4 regions of the Synechococcus sp. JA-3-3Ab genome follow, and region 4 is predicted to be linked to each of the others. Evidence: riboswitches for the same ligand, from Rfam matches in the RefSeq annotation. Region 4 holds a riboswitch; each other region holds the start of a gene.
What was found. Region 4 has a riboswitch for cobalamin ahead of CYA_RS11165 (sirohydrochlorin chelatase). Riboswitches for the same ligand answer to the same signal wherever they lie in the genome.

Region 1 (3,414 bases), 700 kb from region 4:
AGCGGAATGATGTCATCCCAACTTTTGCCCTCGACATTGACTCGGATGCCCACAGGCCGCAGCATTTCTGCAACAGCTAGGGCCAGGGCTTGGCGAATACTGTCGTTGGCCGGGTAGAGCACGGTGAACTCAGCCCGCAGCCCGTTTTTTTCCACTACCCCATCCCCATCTTTATCGCTCCAGCCTCCCTCAGCTAGAATCTGACGGGCCAGGTCTGGATTGTTGTCCTCAATCTTGGCGGTCGGCTCTTCCCAGGGCAAACCGCTGACTGGGCCATAGGCAGGGGATCCGTAGCCTTCTAGGACTCCATCCACCAGCGCCTGTCGGTCAATGGCGAAGTTGACCGCCTTGCGAATCGCCAAGTCAGAAGTCACATCGTTGCCGATGGGGTATCCCTTTGGGGTTGTCGCACCGGTTCTAGGGGGAAAGGGGAACATCAGCCCTCGGTTATCCACACTGGGAATGGCGTGAAGCTTCATGCCCTTAACAGTTTGCTTAGCCAAAGACTGAGGCACGCTAACCACGTGTACCTGTCCGGCTCGGGCTGCTGCAAAGGCTGCATCCTCCTCCAGGAAAAGGAAAACCAGCCGCCGAATGCCAGGAGTCTGGCCGTAATATAAGGGATTTGCCTCCACAATCAGTTGTTGCCCCTCATCCCACTGCACCAGTCGGTAGGGGCCAGAGCCAATGGGTTTGCGAGCATAATCAGGCCCGTGGGCATGTTGAGGCACGATACCCAAGGTGATGAGGCGGTTGACAAAAGTACTTTGGGGTTTTTGCAGCCGCAGCTCCACCGTATGAGTGTCGATAGCTACTGCTTCCTTTAGGGCGGTTAGGTCGACCAGACCACCACTCCGAGCTGCTTGGTTAAAGGTGTAAGCCACGTCCGCTGCTGTGACAGGTTTTCCATCGGAGAAGACTGCATCCTTTCGTAGGGTTACCGTCCAGGTTAGGCCATCTTGGCTGACAGTGTAGCCAGTCGCCAGGTCGTTTACAATCTCAAGGTTCTCGTCCCGCCGCAGCAGAGTGCTTTGGAACAAAGGCGAACCGTAACGTCCCCAGCCCAGGGTGGGATCAAATCCTTCTTCCCTTTCCCCTCCAATGGCCAGCACGATTTGATCGCTGGATCCTGCTAGCTTTGGATCGAAAGCTGTCCGCTTAGCAGCATTCTGAGCGCATCCAGCCCACATCTGGCTCAGCAAGAAGAGGCCCACAGACCACACAGTTACTTTTAAGCTTGATGCCATAGAAACCCCGATCTGTCGCTTTTTCAGCAAAAAGGAGCAAACCCCCTTGCCTCCTGGACAAGACTTATGGCAGCTAAGCTATCACTGCCTTATCTTGAGAGCAATGCAGGGGGGGAGGATGTTTAGAGGATTCCGATGACTTCCTGCAAGACCGCTGGGTGAAAGGTGAGGTCTGGTAGCTCCAAAGGCTGCTGGCTTGGTGATGATTGAAGCACTCTACTCCCGTCTCTGAACTCCGTGATACGATGTAGCTCAGCTATCGGTTCTGACGGGGATCAGCCGCCAGAGGAAACGGGGAAAGAGCAGTGAGAATCTGCCGCTGTCCCGCAGCTGTGATCCGGTTTAGGAGAAGTTCTGCAGCAAATCTCTAGAGTCATTCGCTGCCGATCCAGATCTTGTCCCCCAAAACCGTGTCAGTCAGAATGCCCGCCGATGGTTTTTCTAAACTTCACAACATCTGCGAGGTACAGATGGTAACTGTCTTGGCTTTAGCTCGTTTCTGCTTTCGTTATCCTGAGCATTTTCCCGGCGTTGCTCCCACAAGCTTTCGGTACTCCTCAGCAGTAGAAATAAGTCCAAGAACCCAAGCAAGACTCTGAGCCAGTTGGCCGGGAGAGAGTAAATTTTGGGTGCTGTTGCACCAAGATCTATCAAGATCTACAGCCCGCCTACGCGAAGGAAAGAGTGAGATGTCAGGCTTCCTGACTTCAATTGGTGGCTGGCAAGTAGCCACTGCGATCGCTGGCTGCGTTGAGTATCTTTTTTGCGCAAAAGGCAGTGTTTTGTTGGGGTTCCAGAGGCAAGAGAGGAACAGCCGGTTTCTTCCTTGGCGGGCGGGATCCCAGTTGAGGGCGAATTGAACGCAGGAAAATTAGAAAACTCAGTATTTGGGATGGCACACAACATGACTGCACAAACCATGACATTGGGGTATGCCCGCATGGGCAAGCGCCGCGAGCTCAAAAAAGCTTTGGAAGGCTTTTGGAGTGGTGCCCTAGGGTCAGAGGCTCTGCTGGCTACCTTTTGGGATTTGGAGACTCAAGCCTGGCAGACTCAGCTACAAGCTGGGATTGATCACATTGCGGTAGGGGATCAGACTCTCTACGACCATGTACTGGACTGGGCCACCTGGCTGGGGCTGATCCCCTCTCGGTTCCGAGGTCTGTCGGGTTTAGACCGCTACTTTGCCATGGCGCGGGGGCGGGAGGGCCTGCCGGCTTTGGAAATGACCAAGTGGTTTGACACCAACTACCACTACTTGGTACCCGAAATTGAGCCGGAAGCCGATCCCAGTCCTAACTTTGGGGATTTTTTGGAAAGAGTTCGGCGGGCCCAAGGGATCCTAGGGGAGCGCACCAGCCCCGTTGTCCTCAGTCCAGTGACTTTGCTCTGCCTTAGCCAGCGATCTGGGGATCTGCGGGCGGACTTGGAAAAGCTCCTTCCTCTGTACCGGGATCTCCTCCAGGAGTTAAAACAGCTGGGGATCCCAGAAGTCCAGATTCACGATCCCATTTTGGTTACCAGCCAGGGAAGTGGCCTGCGGGAAGCTGTGGAAATGAGCTACCGCCAGTTGGCAACCGCCGGGATCCGTGTCCACTTGGTCACCTACTTCGATGACCTGGGGGAGACTTACCCCTGGGTGGTGCAACTGCCGGTGGCCGGCATTAGCCTTGACTTTACCCGTGGCCACACCCTGGATCTGGTAAGAACCTATGGCTTTCCGGCTGACCAGATCCTAGGTGCTGGCGTAGTGGACGCTCGGAATGTCTGGAAGGTTCAGCCTGAGACCGTCTTGGCCAGCCTGCGGGAGCTGCAGGGGGTAGCTCCCAACCTACGGGTGCAGCCTTCCGCTTCGTTGCAATTTGTGCCCCACGACGCTGCTCTGGAAGCCCAGTTGCCGGAACCCCTCAGAAATGTCCTCAGCTTTGCCGAACAGAAGCTGGCCGAAGTAGCTCTCCTGGCGCGAGCCCTCAACGGCGAAGACACTGCTGCCCAGCAGGCGGAAATCCAGCAGCAGTGGCAGAGCTTTGCGCAGTTTAGCCCCCCCAACCCCCAAGTGCGCCAGGCTTTGGCCAACCTCAAGCTCCAGGACTTCGAGCGATTCCTGCCCTACGAGCAGCGCCTAAGTCGGCAGGTTCAGCTACCACCTTTGCCCACCACCACCATT
Region 2 (3,414 bases), 1.2 Mb from region 4:
CTCCTTTGCTAGTCCCTTCTTTTTGGCCGTTCACCCAGCGAGATCCGCAGGTGGTGCAGATCCAGAGGTAATGTTCGGCCTCAGCTTGAGCCGAAGTTGTCGATGGAGAAAAGTTAGGAGATAGAGAGTTGGTTGAGATCGCCATAAGTTGCATCCAAACTAAACCGTAAAGCAGACAATCAACTTGGAAAGTTCTCGCTAAAAGTGGTCAGCCGGAGAGTTAAAAACAGCCTGGGATATCGCTAAAATTGCCCCCGCAAGTTCACCCTCAGCGTGCGGCCAACTCCGGGATAGCCGGGGAAAACTTCATACTGCTCATCCAGCAGGTTGTCGATCCCCAACTCTAGGCTCAGGGCCTCAGCCAACGGGATCCCGCCGCGCAGAGCCACGGTGGTGTAGCCTGGCAGGGATTCCGTATTGGCATTGTTGGTAAAAAAGCTCCCAATGTGATGGACCAAAATCGAGCCGTACCAGCCCTGCTCGTGGCGGTAGCTTAGGCCTAGATTGAAGCTATCGGCTCCTACAAAGGCTAGCTCTTTGCCAACTGTGGCCGGGTTAAGGGCAGCGCGGATGATGGGATCATTGAGGGTATAGTTGGCAAAAAGCGTCCAGTTTTCCCCCAAACGCAAATCTAAAGCCGCTTCCAGGCCGGTATATTCGACCAGCCCGATATTTTCATAGGTTCCCCGGCGCGGCCCAAGGCTGACAAAGGTGATGCCATCGCGGATGCGGTTGTGGGCAAAAGTTAAGCGCAGCAGGCCAAAATCTCCCAAGGTTTGATCCAGGCCGATGTCCAAGCTCTCCCCTCGCTCTGGGCGGAGATTGGGGTTGCCATCCACTTCAAAAAAGCCGCGCAGCCGGAAGAACAATTCCGAGATCAAGGGAGTGCGAAAGCTGCCGGCGTAGCTGGCCCTCAAGGTAGTTCCCTCGGCAACTGCCCACCGGATCCCCACAGCCGGCGAGGTGGCCGAGCCGTTGGCCAAACTGCTGAAGTCCTGACGGATGCCCAGGTCGAGGTGGAACTGGGGATCCGGGCTGTAGTCCAGGCGGGCAAACAGGGCCCCCTGGTTAACCGTATCGTCGTAGTTGATATTGGCAGAACCCCTGGCAAAAGAAAAAGTCGTATTGCGGGCTGAGATAGAGCGATAATCTGCCCCCAAAACTCCCTCTAGGTTTTCGCCGGCCTGCCAAGCATATTGAAGCTGGGATCCCCAGCCATTGCGCAAGATGACGTCGCGGGATCCCTGGCTTTGCGGAGCGCTGAAGCGGTAGTTGAGATCGTCCAAAAAGACTCTTGCCTGCAGGGATCCTGTTTCCTGAGTCCACAGCCAACTGAGATCCAGCAGCAGATCGTTGGTGTTTTGCTCTGCGTCGGGAGAGGGAAACTCTACACTACCGGGCACGCGAAAGGCTTTGTTGAGGTAGAGGGCGTTGGCTGTTAGGACTTGATCTTCGGCCAGTTGCCAGGTGAGCTTGGCCTGCAAGTTGTGGTACTCCACCGCCGAGTTTTCCCGCCTGCCTGACTTGCCCAGCCGCTCAATGGCAAAGGGAAAGTCGTTGTTACTTTGCAGACGGCGATAGCTGAGCACCCAGCCCAGATCCTGGGCTTGGCCGCGACTTTGGATCCCTTGCTCATTGAGACCGTAGCTGCCGACCGCCGCTTCCAGCACCGTCTCCGTTTCTGGCTGCGGCTCCACCGTGACGATGTTGATCACGCCGCCAACGGCGTCTGAGCCGTACAGGGTAGAGCCGCCGCCGGGGGAGACTTCAATTCGCTCGACGACATCGGTGGTGATTTGCGAGAGGTCAAACCCCCCGAAAAAACCCAGATCGTTGAGAGGGCGGCCATCCAAGAGCACCAATACCTGCGCCGTTCGCGCCCCTCGCATGAATTGAGAGCTAAGAGCTCCCAACTGAGTTCCCGCTGTGCCATCGCTGAGGATCCCGGGCAAGTAGCGCAGGGCTTCCTGCACCGTCCTTGCCCCTTGCTGGCGCATCTGCTGGCGGGTGATGACATAGACTGGGCGGGAAGACTCTCGCAGCAGGCCGGGACGGCGAAACGGGGTGGTGACGGGTTGATTCAAAATCTCGGCGCTGAGGCCGGTATCCAAGATTGCCTGCCCCCAGGCCGGGATCCCCAAACTCAAGATCCCCAGCCCAAGGCTGAGACATACAGTTACTTTCATCCGGTTGCTCCTGCTTCCGTGCGACGCGGAAGGGCTAAGCTTTGAGCCAAAGCCGCAGGCGGGCATCCTGACTGAGGGCCTCAGCCCATCACAGTTGCGGCACAGCGCCGGATTTGCACCGGACTTTCCCCATTGCTTGCCCTGGCTGATCCCCAGGACAACCTGACGGCACGGCTTTCCTCCCCATTGCTCTGGAAAAAGCCGTGCTAGGCATCATACATTCCCTGCTGGGGAGTTCCTATCCTGCCGGGGGGGATCCCTGGGCAGTGAGGTCAACGGAAGATCATCTCCGCCACCGCGTCAAAGCCGGCGTCCAACAGCCGATCCAAGACTGACTGGGCCTGGCTGCGGCTGTCGTAGAGGCCGGCCTGCAGCACCCTCCTGCCGTTGAACACGGTCTCCACCGCTTCGGGGACGAGCTGCCGCAGCCGCTGCAAATCGTCGCTGCCCTTGGGGGTCACCAGCACACGAAAGCGGGTGGCCGACTCTGCTGGGGCTACCGCCGGTTCTGGAGCCGCGGCAACGGGAACAGGGGGGGTTGTTGGGCTGCTGCCCGCTTGTCGGCGAGCCGGGGGTGGCAGGAGGGTAGTAATATCCGTGAGAGGAGCCACAGATTGCTGGCGGACGGGAGTGGCAGGAGCAGGCTCAACCGGTTGGGCAGGCGTGGTGGAGCCATCGGGGGTGAAGGGGACGGCAACAAACTCCTGGGGTTGAGCGCCTGCCGGCTGAGGGGGGGCACTGGGCAAAATGCGCCCTCCCGATCCCGCTGCAGGAGGGGGAACGGGGGCAGTCGATTGGGGCACCGTCACCACCGGCAAGGTGGGAGAGGCCGCCGCCGGCTGGGGATCCCTGCTGGGAGCCGGAGGCTCGGCCTGCGGAGGTGTGGGCAGCGTCAAGCCGCCTGCCGCAATGGGTGGCGGGGCGTTGCTGGGCAGCGCAGCCACCGTGGTCTGGCCGGCCAGATCCAGCTCCCCTTTGGTTTTGCCGGCCAGTTGGTTGCCATTGGCGTTGAGGCGCAGGCCGCGGGTGGCGTTGTGGATGTCGTACTGGCCGTTCCCCTCAAAGATGTTGTTGCCGGGATCCGAAGCCGTGCCCAAATCTGGCTGGGCGGTGGTGATAGCTGTCAGGCCAGTCTCCAGGTTGCGGGCAATGAGATTGTTGCGCAGGATGGGACGGGCGCTGCCGCCGACCACAATGCCGGTGCGGTTTTGCAGGATGCGGTTGTTGC
Region 3 (3,414 bases), 720 kb from region 4:
TAGAAAGCGTTGGCCCGATCAGTGGCCTATTGACTGCCTTGAATACTCATCCTGAAGCTAACTGGTTGGTTGTTGCCTGTGATCTACTGAACCTTCGGTCAGAAACAATCCAAAAGCTGCTGGATCACTACCAAGCCGAAACAATCGCAACTTGCTATGTTAACCCCGAGCGCGGCTTCCCGGAAGCTCTTTGCGCCATCTATACTCCTCAAGCTGCAGCGGTACTAGAAAGGGCTTACGCGGAAGGGGTGTACTGCCCTGTGGAAATCCTCAGCAGGCAGCCCTGCACCCTAGTTACCCCCAACCATGAGGTCGAGCTCATGAACGTCAATACCGCCGAGGAGTATGCCACTTTCCAATCCGTTTGGGGTAGTTGCAGCCATGGTAACTCAATCTGTCCTAAGTAAGACCGTAACAATTCAATATGTAGCAGTGCTGCGGGAACAGGCTCAGCGGAGCAGCGAAGTGCTGCAAACCAGTGCAGCAAACTACCTAGAGCTCTATCAGCAGCTGCAAGCAAAGTATGGATTTTCGCTAGCAGCGGAGGACGTTAAGGTTGCTGTCAATCATGAGTTCTGTGACTTGACTAGGCCGATAGATGAAGGTGCCTTGGTAGTTTTCATTCCACCAGTTTGTGGGGGCTAAATGCTGCGTTTTCTAATTGTGGATAGCACCATCCAGCCAGCTGAACTCAGTCGTTTGCTCGTCAATAACACAGCGGGTGCCTTAGTAACCTTCGAGGGCTGGGTACGCAACCACAGCCAGGGCAAACCTGTTCTCAGCTTGGAGTACGAAGTCTACGAGATCCTTGCCCAGAAGGAGGGCGAGAAGATCCTCCGAGAAGCCCACGCCAAGTTTGGCCTCTGCGGTGCTGTTGCCTGTCACCGCCAGGGTCATCTTGCAATTGGTGATATTGCGGTTTGGGTTGGTGCTACAGCTGAACATCGCGGCGCCGCTTTTGCTGGAGCACGTTACATCATTGATGCAATCAAGGAGCGCTTGCCCATTTGGAAAAAAGAGTACTACTGGGGTGAGCCGCCGCGTTGGGTTTTGTGTCAGAAAGCAAAGCCTTTGTTCCAGCAATTCCATAAGAACGCTATTGCTCGGCAGCCTTGCGGCGATACCCCCTAGCCTCTCTGCTAGTATCAGTGAGGTACCTGACCTGGGGCTGTAGCTCAGCCTGGATAGAGCAAGCGCCTCCTAAGCGCTAGGTCGGCGGTTCAAATCCGCCCAGTCCCGCTAAAACCAGTGATAGGATAAAGTCTACTGTCGGTTCTGACGGGGATCAGCCGTCAGAGGCAACGGGGAAAGTGCAGTGAGAATCTGCCGCTGTCCCGCAGCTGTGAGCCGGTTTTGGACTTGGGATCCCTAGTTCGTTGTTGCAAGAGGCCTTGAAACGCAAGCCAGCCCCTCCAAAACTGAGCAAGTCAGAATGCCCGCCGGCGGTTTTTCCACAGTTCACCATATCTGCGAGGTACAGATATGCTCCCCATTTTGACGTTAGCCCGTTCCCGTCTCGAAGTTTTTTCATCGGCCTGCTTACGGATTTTCGACGCTCTCGGATCGTAGGCACTCAGTCAAAAGCGCGGACAAGAGAGCTGAGCAGATAGCTCAGGGGCAGCTAGGAGGACGGTTGCTCGCTTTGGTTGCACAAAAGAGTCCTCTGGGCATCCCCCTGTGCAGAGTGGGCAAGCCGCCAGGGTGAAGGAACGCCTTGACAGCTCCGGCAGGTTTCCTGGCCTAGGGAAAACCTTCTGCCGGGATGCCACCGATAGGCATGTCGGCGGCCATCTCTTGCTGCCTAGGTTGGATGACAACTGGCGGCAACCTCAATTACCGAATTCGATTCAGGACAAGGTACCTTATGGCCATTGAAACTCAAACCCTAGGCTATGCCCGCATGGGCAAGCGCCGCGAGCTGAAGAAAGCCCTGGAGGCCTTTTGGGGCGGCACCCTGGAGGCGGAAGCCTTGTTGGCGACGCTGCAGGATCTGGAGAGTCAGGCCTGGCGAACCCAGCGACAGGCCAACCTCGACCACATTGCCGTAGGAGATCAAACCCTCTACGACCACGTTTTGGACTGGGCCACCTGGCTGGGGCTGATTCCCTCCCGGTTTCAGAGCTTATCAGGCCTGGAGCGCTACTTTGCCATGGCGCGGGGGCAGGAGGGGCTGCCGGCCTTGGAAATGACCAAGTGGTTTGACACCAACTACCACTACCTGGTGCCGGAAATTGAGGCCGACGCGATCCCTCAGGCCCATTTCGACGACTTCCTGGCCACGGTGCGACGGGCGCAAGGGATCCTAGGAAACCGCACCAGCCCCGTCCTCCTCAGTCCGGTTACCCTTCTTGCTCTAAGCCAGCGCTCTGGCGAGTTGCGGGGGGATCTGGAGAAGCTGCTTCCTCTCTACAGAGAACTCTTGCAGGAGCTGCAGCGCCTGGGGATCCGGGAAGTGCAAGTCCATGAGCCCATCTTGGTGACCAGCGAAGGCAAAAGTCTTCAGGAAGCGGTGGAGCAGACCTACCGCTGGCTTGCAAGCGTGGGGATCCCTCTCCACCTGGTTACCTACTTTGACGACTTGGGGGAGACTTACCCCTGGGCGGTGGAGCTTCCGGTAGCTGGCCTCAGCCTCGACTTCACCCGCGGCCACAACCTGGAACTGGTCAGAGCCCACGGCTTCCCCGCCGACAAGATCCTGGGGGCGGGGGTAGTGGACGGGCGCAACATCTGGCAGATCCAGCCCAAAGCCGTTCTGGCCACTCTGCAAGAGCTGCAAGCCCTAGCCCCCAACCTGCGGGTGCAGCCTTCTTGCTCGCTCCAATTTGTGCCCCACGACGCTGCTCTGGAAACCCACCTGCCAGAGCCTTTGCGCAATGTTCTCAGCTTTGCCGAGCAGAAGCTGGCCGAGGTGGTTCTGCTGGCCCGCACCCTCAACGGCGAAGACACCGCCGCCCAGCAGCAGGAGCTGGAGCAGCAGTGGCAGGCCTTCCAGGACTTCAATCCCCCCAACTCTACAGTGCGCCAGGCCTTGGCTAACCTGACGGCGCAGGACTTCCAGCGCTCCCTTCCCTACGAGCAGCGTATAGGCCGGCAGGTCAAGCTGCCACCGCTGCCGACCACCACCATCGGCTCTTTTCCCCAAACCCCCGAAGTCCGGCAGTGGCGGGTCAAGTACAAAAAGGGCGAGATCTCCCAGGCCGAATACGAAGCTGCCATCGACGCCGAAATTGCCAAGTGCATCCGCATCCAAGAAGAAATTGGCCTGGATGTGCTGGTGCATGGTGAGTTCGAGCGCACCGACATGGTGGAATACTTCGCCCAACAACTGCAGGGCTTTGCTTTTACCGAGCACGGCTGGGTGCAGAGCTATGGCAGCCGCTGCGTGCGTCCCCCCATTCTCTACGGCGACGTGTC
Region 4 (3,414 bases):
CGCCAGGCGAAACTTGCAGAGGTGGCAGTTCATCAGGGTTTGGCCCTGGAGAGCTTCCTGCTCCAGTTGCTGCAGGCTGTGCAGCACCGCGTCCACAAGGCCCAATTCCGGCAGCATCAGCCAGTCGATCTCGGGGTATTGGCGTCGCCGTTCTTCCACCGCCGCCTCGATTTTTTTCACCAGCACCCCTGTAAAGAGAAAATAGGGCAGCACAACCACCCGGCGCGGCTGCCAAGAGAGGGCCCGCTCCAGACCCACCGGCAGGCGGGGATGGGTGATGCCGATAAAGCAGGTTTCCACGGCAGCAAACCCGGATCCTTCCCAAAGCAGCCGGGCCAGCTTACAGGCTTCGGCGTTGGCTTCGGGATCGCTGGAGCCGCGACCGACAAACAGCAACACCGTTTCCGCCCCTGGGATCTGCTGCGGCTGGGCAGCCAGCAGAGTGGCCAATCGCTCCCGCAACAGTTGCAAGATCTCGACCCGGATCCCCAGCGGCCCGCCGTAGTGGATGCGCAACTGCGGGTGGAGGGCCTGCAGACGATCCAGCTCCACCGTCACGTCGAACTTGTTGTGGCGCGCCCCAAAAAGCAGCAGCGGCAGGGCCACGATCTCCTGCCACCCTTGGGCCAAGCATTGTTCCACCCCCTGGGCAATACTGGGCTGGGCTAGCTCCAAAAAGCAGGGGATCACCGGCCGATGGGGGGTGAGGGATTGATAAACTTGGGCCAGCTCCAGAAAGGCTTGCTGCCCTTCAGGGTCACGGGATCCATGGCCGATGAGCAACAGGGGCAAGGCAGGAGAAGAAAACTGCCCAACCGCACGGGGAGGGGAAAAACTGAGGACATCCAACACAAAAAACTCCGTTCCTTGTGAATCGCAAGGGGTACAGGACAAGGGCAGGTGGGTGTTCTGGCTGAGGGAGGGATCCCATCACAGTTGCGTCACAGTGGCGGATTTGCACCGCGCTTTCCCCAGTCTGCCCGAGCTTCTTAGGTTAGCTTGCCGCCTGCCGTTCACCAAGCCCCCCTGGGGGGATAGCCCCGGCCCCCTGCCTTGATCCCTAGCTCCCCTCTCCCCCAGGGAGAGGGGTTGGGGGTGAGGGCCGAAAATGCCACAGCCGCAGGGCATTAGCCACTACGGAAACAGAGCTCAAGGCCATGGCCGCCCCCGCCAGCATGGGGTTGAGCAGCCAACCGGTGAAGGGGTAGAGCGCCCCGGCGGCAATCGGGATCCCGAGCGTGTTGTAGATAAAGGCGAAGAAGAGGTTTTGGCGGATGTTGGCAAGGGTGGCGCGGCTAAGTTGAATGGCGGTAACCACGCCCCGCAAATCGCCGGATATCAGGGTAATGTCGCTGGCGGCTATGGCCACATCGGTGCCCGTCCCGATGGCGATCCCCACATCGGCTTCTGCCAGTGCCGGCGCATCGTTAATGCCATCTCCCACCATCGCTACCCGGTGGCGGGGCCGTCTGAGCTGGCGAATATAGGCTGCCTTTTGCTCAGGGCGGACTTGGGCGATCACCCGGCGAATGCCTGCCTGCCGAGCAATGGCCTGGGCGGTGGTGGGGTTATCCCCGGTCAGCAGGATCACCTCCAGGCCCATCTCCTGAAGCTGGCGCACCGCTACAGGGGAGGTGGGTTTAATGGGGTCGGCAATGGCCAACAGCCCCACCAGACGGTGGGATTGCGCCACGCCGATCACCGTTTTGCCCTGGCTTTCCCAGGTCTGAACCCGCTCCAACCAAGAGGGATCCCAAGCGATCCCCATCGCCTGCAACCAGCTCAGCCGACCGATGCCGACCCACTGATCCTCCACCCAGGCTTCTGCCCCCTCGCCCACTTTTGCCTGAAAGTGCTGGGCCGGCGGGATCGAGATGCCTTCGGCTTCGGCTTTTTGCACCACTGCCTGGGCCAGCGGATGTTCCGAGTGTTGTTCCACCACCGCTGCCAGGCGCAACAGGGCTAGGGGGGAAGATCCTGGCGTCCAGATCTCGGTGACGCTGGGACGGCCTTCGGTGAGGGTGCCGGTTTTGTCCAGGACGACTGTGCCCAGGCGATGGGCCAGCCATTCCAGGCTTTCGGCCCGCTTCACCAGGATCCCCAGTTCTGCCCCCCGCCCCGTCGCCACCATGATCGAGGTGGGGGTGGCCAACCCCAGCGCACAAGGGCAGGCGATGATCAGCACCCCAATGGTGTTCACCAAAGCCAGCGTCGGATTGCCCGCCAGCCCCCACCAGAGCACAAAAGTTAGGATGGCTACCCCGATCACCGCCGGCACAAACCAGGCCGTCACCCGATCCGCCACCTGTTGAATGGGAGCTTTGGATCCCTGGGCCTCCTGCACCAGGCGCACGATCTGGGCCAGAAGCGTATCTTTGCCCACCCGCCGCGCTTCCATCACAAAGCTGCCCGTCTGGTTGAGGGTGGCCCCGATAACCTCATCTCCTGCCGACTTGCTCACCGGCAGGCTCTCGCCCGTCACCATCGACTCGTCCAGGCTGGAGGATCCTTCCAGGATCACCCCGTCTACTGGCACCTTCTCACCGGGGCGCACCCGGATGCGATCCCCCACCTGCACCGCCGCAATCGGGATATCCTGCTCCACCCCGTCGCGGATGACCCTTGCCGTTTTCGGCTGCAGCCCGATCAGCTTGCGAATGGCCTCGGAGGTTTGCCCCTTGGCCCGCTGCTCCATCCATTTGCCCACCAGCACCAGGGTGACGACCACCGCCGCCACTTCGTAGTACACATCCGGGTGCAGGCCCTGCTGGTGGAAGAAGTTGGGAAAGAGGGTTGGAAAAAGGGAGTAGAAAAAAGCGGCGCTCGTTCCCAAAGCTACCAAGGTATTCATATCCGCCGAGCGTCGCTGCCAAGCCGCCCAGGCGCCACGATAAAAAGGCTGGCCCACCCAAAACTGCACCGGCGCCGTCAGCAGCAACTGCAACCACGGATCCTGCAGCCAGGGGGGCAGGCCGGGGATCTCCCGCCCCAGCATCATCGGCAGGGATCCGATCAGCAGCACCGTGCTGAGGCCCACTCCTATTGCCACCTTCAGCTTCAATTCCCGTTCTGCCGCCCGTTGGGCGATCCGTTCTGGGTCGGTCGGATCGGACTGTTGCCAATCGTCTTCGACCAAGCGCGCCTGATACCCCGCCTGCTCCACCGCCCGGATCAAGGCTTGCGGATTCACCAGCCGGGGATCCCCTCGCACGATGGCCTGCTCGCTGGCAAAGTTGACCGCTTGTGCCGTAACGCCCCGCACGCGACTGAGGGCCTGTTCAATGACAGCAGTGCAGGAGGCGCAGCTCATGCCCTGGATAGCCAAGCGCCAAGTGCCGCCAGCAGATGAGGCGGACAGGCCCGGGGCAGCGGAATGGGAACCCGAATCAGACATGGCTGTCCTCAGAGCAAAAA

Region 1: it holds a riboswitch for cobalamin, as region 4 does, so the genes downstream of both, metE (5-methyltetrahydropteroyltriglutamate--homocysteine S-methyltransferase) here and CYA_RS11165 (sirohydrochlorin chelatase) in region 4, are expected to answer to the same signal.
Region 2: it holds a riboswitch for cobalamin, as region 4 does, so the genes downstream of both, CYA_RS05185 (TonB-dependent receptor) here and CYA_RS11165 (sirohydrochlorin chelatase) in region 4, are expected to answer to the same signal.
Region 3: it holds a riboswitch for cobalamin, as region 4 does, so the genes downstream of both, metE (5-methyltetrahydropteroyltriglutamate--homocysteine S-methyltransferase) here and CYA_RS11165 (sirohydrochlorin chelatase) in region 4, are expected to answer to the same signal.

What each region holds. Positions count from the first base shown of each region.
Region 1 covers NC_007775.1:143,594-147,007, reverse strand. The annotation lists gene CYA_RS00710 (ABC transporter substrate-binding protein) at 1-1,112, opposite strand, end outside; cobalamin riboswitch at 1,491-1,696, shown strand; gene metE (5-methyltetrahydropteroyltriglutamate--homocysteine S-methyltransferase) at 2,152-3,414, shown strand, end outside.
Region 2 covers NC_007775.1:1,132,956-1,136,369, forward strand. The annotation lists gene CYA_RS05180 (DUF1636 domain-containing protein) at 1-145, opposite strand, end outside; gene CYA_RS05185 (TonB-dependent receptor) at 243-2,186, opposite strand; cobalamin riboswitch at 2,226-2,367, opposite strand; gene CYA_RS05190 (DUF1565 domain-containing protein) at 2,459-3,414, opposite strand, start outside.
Region 3 covers NC_007775.1:164,834-168,247, reverse strand. The annotation lists gene moaC (cyclic pyranopterin monophosphate synthase MoaC) at 1-407, shown strand, start outside; gene CYA_RS13900 (MoaD/ThiS family protein) at 346-645, shown strand; gene CYA_RS00810 (molybdopterin synthase catalytic subunit) at 646-1,131, shown strand; tRNA gene CYA_RS00805 (tRNA-Arg) at 1,165-1,239, shown strand; cobalamin riboswitch at 1,254-1,459, shown strand; gene metE (5-methyltetrahydropteroyltriglutamate--homocysteine S-methyltransferase) at 1,865-3,414, shown strand, end outside.
Region 4 covers NC_007775.1:2,381,048-2,384,461, reverse strand. The annotation lists gene CYA_RS11165 (sirohydrochlorin chelatase) at 1-852, opposite strand, end outside; cobalamin riboswitch at 882-1,025, opposite strand; gene CYA_RS11160 (heavy metal translocating P-type ATPase) at 1,061-3,394, opposite strand.